DNA from 2 places in the Falsiroseomonas sp. HC035 genome. Region 1 is predicted to be linked to the other one. Evidence: predicted binding sites of a transcription regulator. Region 1 holds the regulator's gene; the other holds the start of a gene.
What was found. The regulator LexA, encoded in region 1, represses DNA repair genes until DNA is damaged. The targets are predictions, from matches to a motif close to TGTTCTANNTANGTTC.
Positions count from the first base shown of each region.

Region 2: ACLF3G_RS17370 (ImuA family protein) is a predicted target of LexA. The motif match lies at 1,372-1,387, and genes of this name have one in related genera.

Region 1 is NZ_JBNXUN010000009.1:62,207-65,611, reverse strand. It holds gene ACLF3G_RS18765 (ComEC/Rec2 family competence protein) at 1-1,579, shown strand, start outside; gene lexA (transcriptional repressor LexA) at 1,763-2,482, opposite strand; gene ACLF3G_RS18755 (molybdopterin molybdotransferase MoeA) at 2,617-3,405, opposite strand, start outside.
Region 2 is NZ_JBNXUN010000008.1:24,141-27,545, forward strand. It holds gene ACLF3G_RS17360 (flagellar motor protein MotB) at 1-348, shown strand, start outside; gene motA (flagellar motor stator protein MotA) at 345-1,211, shown strand; gene ACLF3G_RS17370 (ImuA family protein) at 1,413-2,189, shown strand; gene ACLF3G_RS17375 (Y-family DNA polymerase) at 2,304-3,405, shown strand, end outside.

The DNA of each region.
Region 1 (3,405 bases):
GGGCTTCGCGCTCGGGCCAGCGGCGGTGGAGCCGGGGCAGGGGGAGAAACTCGCACGGCTGCGGGCGCGGCTCGAACAGGCGGTGACGGCGGCGATCCCCGGCGCAGCCGGCGCGGTGGCCGCGGCGCTGATCACCGGTACGCAGAGCGGCATCCCGGAGCCGGCCATGGTTGCGATGCGCGATTCCGGGCTGGCGCACCTGCTGTCGGTGTCCGGCCTGCACATGGCAATCGTCATGGGGCTGGTCTTCGGCGTGCTGCGGGCGGGCCTGGCGCTGGTGCCCTGGGTGGCGCTGCGGGTGCCGGGGAAGGCCGTGGCGGCGGTGGGGGCGCTGGCGGCGGGGGCATTCTACATGCTGCTGACCGGATCGCAGGTGCCGATGCAACGCTGCCTCGGCATGGCGGCGCTGATGACGCTGGCGCTGCTCGCCGGGCGAAGGGCGCTGTCGCTGCGGGTGCTGGCCATGGCCGCCGCGGCGGTGCTGGTGGTGGCGCCGGCGGAAGTGCTGGGGCCATCCTTCCAGATGTCCTTCGGCGCGGTGCTGGCGCTGATCGCCGGGCATGACGCCCTGCGGCCCTGGCTGGCGCGGCTGGAGCCCCGGCGCGCCTGGTGGCGGCGCGGCCTGCTGCTGCTGGCAGGGCTGGTGCTGACATCCCTGCTGGCGGGCGCGGCCACCGCCCCGTCCGGCCTGCACCACTTCGGGCGGTTGCAGGTGTTCGGGGTGCTGGCCAATGCGGTGGCGGTGCCGCTGACTTCCCTGCTGGTGATGCCGGCCGCGCTGGCGGCGGTGCTGGCGCTGCCGATCGGACTGCAGGACTGGCCGCTCTGGGCCATGGGATGGGGGGTTGAGTGCATCCTGCTCGTGGCGCGTCTGGTCGCAGACATGCCGGGGGCTGCGCCGGCGATGCCCCCACTGCCGGGCTGGGGGCTGGCGCTGGCGGCCTTCGGATTCTGCTGGCTGTGCCTGTGGCGCGGCGGTCTGCGGCTGTTCGGGGTGCCGGTGATCCTGGCGGGCCTGGCGGCGGGTCTCGTCTCGCCACCGCCGGACCTGCTGGTGTCCAGCGACGCCCGGCTGGTGGCGCTGCGCACGGCGGACGGGATTTACCTCTACCGCGTCCCGGGGGCCCGCAACTTCGCGCGCGACAACATGCTGCGCGCGATGGGCGCGACCCAAGCGCTGGCACTGCCGGGACAGGGGGAAGTCGCGGGCGGCGCCATTTCGTGCACGCCGACAGCGTGCCGCTTCCAGCCAAGGCCCGGCAGCGCCGTCGCCGTGCTGCTACGGGGGCCACCGGCGCGGCGCGGGGAGCGTATGCCGCCCCTGGACCCCGGACAGGCCTGCGGCCACGCTGCGCTGGTCGTGGCGCTCGAGGCGATGGAGCCGCGCTGCCGCAGCGGCGTCACCATTGACCGGTTCGCGATGTGGCGCGACGGCGCCCAGGCCGCCTGGCTCGGCACGGCGGCCGTCATCCGCACGGACCGCGGCCTGCGAGGCGACCGCCCCTGGGTGCCGCCGGTCCCGATGCCAGGTCGCGCCTCCGACCTGCCGCGCGCAACCGTCGATACGGGATCGCGTTAACCATGCCTTAGCCGGGCCAGATCCAGGATGCCCGGACAGGAAGGGCGGAAAGGACGCGAGTCATGGACATGGCATGGATGCTGGTCGCCGGGATTCTGAGCGGTGTCGTCGCCACGGCAGCGTGGCAGCGGCTGCACGCCTGGCGTGCGGCACGCCGCCACGAATGGGACCCCTACTGAGGGCTCAGTAGCGGCGCAGCAGGCCGATCAACCGGCCCTGAACCCGAACCCGGTCCGGCCCGAAAATGCGCGTCTCGTAGGCGCGGTTCGCAGGCTCCAGCGCCACCGAATTGCCCTTGCGACGAAGGCGTTTCAGCGTGACCTCCTGGTCATCGACCAGTGCCACCACGATCGCGCCGCTGTCGGCCGTATCGCCGCGGCGGATGATCACCGTGTCGCCGTCCAGGATGCCAGCCTCCATCATCGAATCGCCAGCCACCTCCAGCGCATAATGCTCGCCGCCGCTCAGCAGCGCGGCCGGGACGTCGATGCTGGCCGAGGTGTCGCGCAGCGCCTCGATCGGCATGCCGGCAGCAATCCGACCATACAGCGGCAGGGCGACAGAGCCCGCTTCGTTCGCTGCCTTCTGCACCCCGGCAAGGCCCGGCGCGAAATGGCCCCGGATCACGTTCGGCGTGAAGGATGGCGGAGCAGGTGCCGGCCCGGGATCGGCCCGGCGCGGCGCGACGTTTTCCGGCAGGCGCACAACCTCCAGCGCACGGGCGCGGTGCGCGCGGCGCTTCAGGAAGCCTCGTTCCTCCAGGGCCGTTATCAGGCGGTGGATGCCGGATTTGGATTTGAGGCGCAGCGCGTCCTTCATCTCCTCGAAGGAAGGCGAGAAGCCGGTCGCGCGCAGGTGCTTGTCGATGAACATCAGCAACTCGTGCTGCTTGCGCGTCAGCATGGCGTTCTCCAGCCGGTCGGGGGACCACGGGGTGCCGAACAAACGGGCAACCGGCATGGATGTTCTATGTAGGTTCCTGCGAGGCCGTCAAATCTTTTTCGCGGCTCTTGCCAAAAAACGCGCCGTAGCGGGGCTTAGATGCCGAACTGGCCCAATGGGATGGCCGGCACCTCGGCCCCCTTGGGCAGGGCCGGCGCCAAGGGCGGCCTCAGGATCAGCGCTTCTGCCCGCGCCAGATTGGCTAACATGGAGCTGTCCTGCTGCGGAAACGGGGTGGCAGTGATGTGGCTGTCCGAATCGGTGCCGAGCGTGGCGCGTAAATGATCGAATCGGCGGTCATTCGCCGGCAGGTCGGCGCCGGCCCGGACCAGGATGGTGCGCGGCGCCGCGGGCGGCAGCCCGGACAGCACGGCGAGTGCCGGCAGCAGGAACTGCACGCCACAGACCAGGGCGGAGACTGGGTTGCCGGGCAGGCCCAGCACCGGCGTGGCGCCGAGCCGGCCCCAGATCAGCGGCTTGCCCGGCCGCATGGCGATCTTCCAGAAATCCAGCGCAAAGCCGTCCCGGCCGAGCGCTGCCTGGATCAGGTCATGCTCGCCCACGCTGGCGCCGCCCGTCGTCACCAGCAGGTCGCAGCCGCGGGAGGCCGTGGCGGCGGCGGCGATCGCATCCCGATCATCCGCCACGATGGGCAGCACCAGCGGATCGCCGCCGCCGGCCCGCACCAGGGCGGCCAGGGCATGGGCGTTGCTGCTGACGATGCCGCCGGGCGGGATCGGCTCGCCGGGCAGGGCGATCTCGTCGCCCGTGGCCAGAATGCCGATGCGCGGGCGGCGATGCACCATCAGCCAGGGGTGGTTGGCAGCGGCGGCGAGGCCGATGTCCCGGGCCGTCAACCGGCGTCCGGCGGGCAGCAGGATGTC
Region 2 (3,405 bases), on a different contig from region 1:
AGCGCGCCGAACGACCGCGCACGAGGCCTGCTGGCGCGGGTCACGCAGGTGGTGGCGCGGCTGCCGAACGAGATCGCGGTGGCCGGGCACACCGACGCCACCCCGTTCCGCGGCGGCGGCGACCGCTCCAACTGGGATCTGTCGGCGGAACGCGCCAACGTCACGCGCCGGCTGCTGACGGAGGCCGGCCTGCCGGTGGCGCGCATCCGCAGCGTCACCGGCAATGCGGAACGTGACCTGCTGCTGCCGGAGACGCCGAACGCGGCGGCCAATCGCCGCGTCTCCATCACGCTGCTGCGCGAGAATCCCCCAACGCCGCGCACCGTACCGCAGGTGGCCGCGCCATGACGACGATCGGCGGCCTGGTCTTCCTGCTGGCCATGGTGTTCGGCGGCTACATGATTGCCGGCGGCAAGTTCGGCATCATCCTGAAGTCGCTGCCGTATGAGATGATGATGATCGGCGGCGCCGCGATCGGCGCTTTCGTGATGGCGAACAGCGTGGCCGGCATCAAGCACACGCTCGGAGGCTTCGGGAAAATCCTGAAGGGGGAACGCTTCCACAAGCATGAATACGTCGACCTGCTGTCGATGCTGTACTGGTTCGTGCGGCTGGCGCAGACCAAGGGCGCGATGGCGCTGGAGGCGCATATCGAGAAGCCATCGGAAAGCCCGGCCTTCCAGAAGTTCCCGAAGATCATGGCGGACAGGATCGCGGTGGCGATGATCTGCGACTATCTGCGCATGGTCGGCATGAACGCCGACGATCCGCACCAGATCGAGGACATCATGTCCAAGGAGTTGAAGAAGGTGCGGGCGGAGGAACTGCATGTGGCGCACACCTTCCAGACCACGGCGGATGCGCTGCCGGCGCTCGGCATCGTCGCCGCCGTACTCGGCGTCATCAAGACCATGGCCAGCATCGACAGCCCGCCCGCCGTGCTCGGCGGCATGATCGGCGGCGCGCTGGTCGGCACCTTCCTCGGCATCCTGCTGGCCTATGGCGTGATGGGGCCGATGGCGTCGCGGCTGAACGGCGTGATCGAGGAGGATTGCAAATACTACGAGGTGATCCGCGCCGTGCTCGTCGCGCATCTGCACGGCAATGCGCCGCAGGTGGCCGTGGAAGCCGGGCGCAAGGCCGCACCCTCGCATTCCATGCCGAGCTTCGCCGAGCTCGAGGAGGCGTTGCAGAGCCTGCAGATCGGCTAGGCCTGACAAGCTGGGCCGGCTTGCCGCCCGCCGTGAAGGGCGCGAAAAAATGTGAGGGCCCGGTGGCGGGCCGGGATGCCAGGGGTTTCAGCGCGATGCCCGCCGCGCCGCATCCCCCGCGGCAACCCCGTCGCGCAGGATGACTTTTTGTCGCCCTGGTTGTTCTTGATTTGTTCGGATCGCTCGGCCATCGTCGGCGCGATGCAGCCCGCCGAGACTCCTCCTCCTCCGCCGGATTCGGCCCCGCTCGACCAGGCGGCCGTACTGGCCGCGCTGCGTGCGCGCGTGGCGCGGCTGGAAGGTGGCGGCCGTGCCAGGCATGGCATGGCGCCGGTGCCGGTGTGCGACGGCATCCCGCTGCCCGGCGGCGGGCTGGCGCGCGCCGCGATGCATGAGGTGGCCGGCACCAGCCCCGGCAGCGCCGCCGCCTTCTGCGCCATGCTGCTGGCCCGCAGCGGCGGCACGGTGCTGTGGATCGCCACCGACCGGGACGAATTTCAGGCCTGGCCGCCCGGCCTCGCCCGCTGCGGCTTGTCTCCCGCCAATTTGGTGCTGGTGCGGGCGGAACGCTGGGCGGATGCGCTGTGGGCGATGGAGGAGGCGCTGCGCTGCCCCGCCGTCACCGGCGCGCTGTTGGCCACGGGGTGGGAGGCGCCGGCCCGGCTGGACCTGACCGCGACCCGCCGCCTGCAACTGGCCGCCGAGACCGGCGGCGCGCTCGGCCTGGTGCTGCGGCCGGACCTGCCGAACCCGGACCCCAGCGCGGCGGCCACGAGTTGGCGCGTGGCGCCGCTGCCCTCCGGCGGCGCCGGGCATGGGCTGGAAGATCCGCGCTGGCAGCTGGAATTGCTGCGCGCCCGCGGCGGCAAGCCGGACGGGCCATGGTCCGTCACCTGGCGCGCCGCCTCCGGCGCGCTCGACCTGGAGGAGACGGAGGTGTCGGCCGAGCCGACCCGCACCCGGCGCGCCCGGAGATGATGTTGAATCCTGCCTCAATCGCCGGCGTGCGCCTCCGCGCACCTGGCTGCGCGGCATGGGCCGCGGCGCCCCTTCGGGCGCTCGCCCGCCTTTGGCGGGCACAGGTCACGCTTGATGGAAGCTGACACGACTCGCCGCTTCCTGGCCCTGCACCTGCCGGACTTGGCCATCGCGCGGCTGCGGCGGGCGGAGCCGGACTTGCCGGGCCGTCCGCTGGCGACCTGGGACTCCATGGGAAGCCGCCGCCTGCTGGTCGCCGTGGACGCGGCCGCCGCGGAACTTGGGCTGAGCCCGGGCCAGGCGCTGGCCGATGCCCAGGCCATCACGCCCGACCTGCTGCTGCGCCCCGCGGCGCGGGAGGCCGATGCGCGCGCGCTGCGCGCCCTGGCGCTGTGGGCGCGCCGCTACACGCCGCTCGCGGCGATTGATCCGCCGGAAGGGCTGATCCTCGACACCACCGGCTGCGACCATCTGTGGGGTGGGGAAGCCGCGTTGCTGGCCGATGCGCTGGCCCGGCTGCGTCGCGCCGGGCTGGCACCGCAAGGCGCCGTGGCCGGCGCCGCTGCCACCGCCGCCGCCCTGGCCCGTGCCCGCACGGACAACCCCATCGCCGCCTCCGGCATCGAGCCGGCGCTGGCCGCGCCGCTGCCGCTCGGCCCCGCGCTGCGGCTGGACGCGGCGATGCGGGAGGATCTGGCGCGACTCGGCCTGCGCCGGGTGCGGGATTTGCTGGACCAGCCACGCGGCCCGCTGGCACGCCGCTTCGGCCAGAAGCTGCTGGACGCGCTGGATGCGGTGACGGGCCACCGCCCGCAGGCCATCCAGCCGGTGCTGCCGCCGCCCGACCTCGCCTCCGCGATCGAATTGCTGGAGCCGATCGTGACGCGGCCGGCGATCGAGGCCGCGCTCGACCGGCTGCTGGCCGATCTGGCGGAGACCCTGCGCCGCACCGGCCGCGGCGTGCGCCGGCTGTCGCTGCTGGCCTGGCGCGTGGATGGGGTGGTGCAGGAGATCGCGATCGGCACCGGCCAGCCGACTCGCGACCCGGCGCATCTGCGGCGGCTGTTCGCGGACCGGCTGGAGGGGCTGGAACCCGACCTCGGCTTCGAGCGCATGGCGCTGGAGGCCCAGGCGACGGACCTGATGCAGGCAGGCAGCCAGATCAGCCTCGGGATCGGGGCGCGGCGGGAGGAAGCGGTGCTGCTGGCGCAGTTGC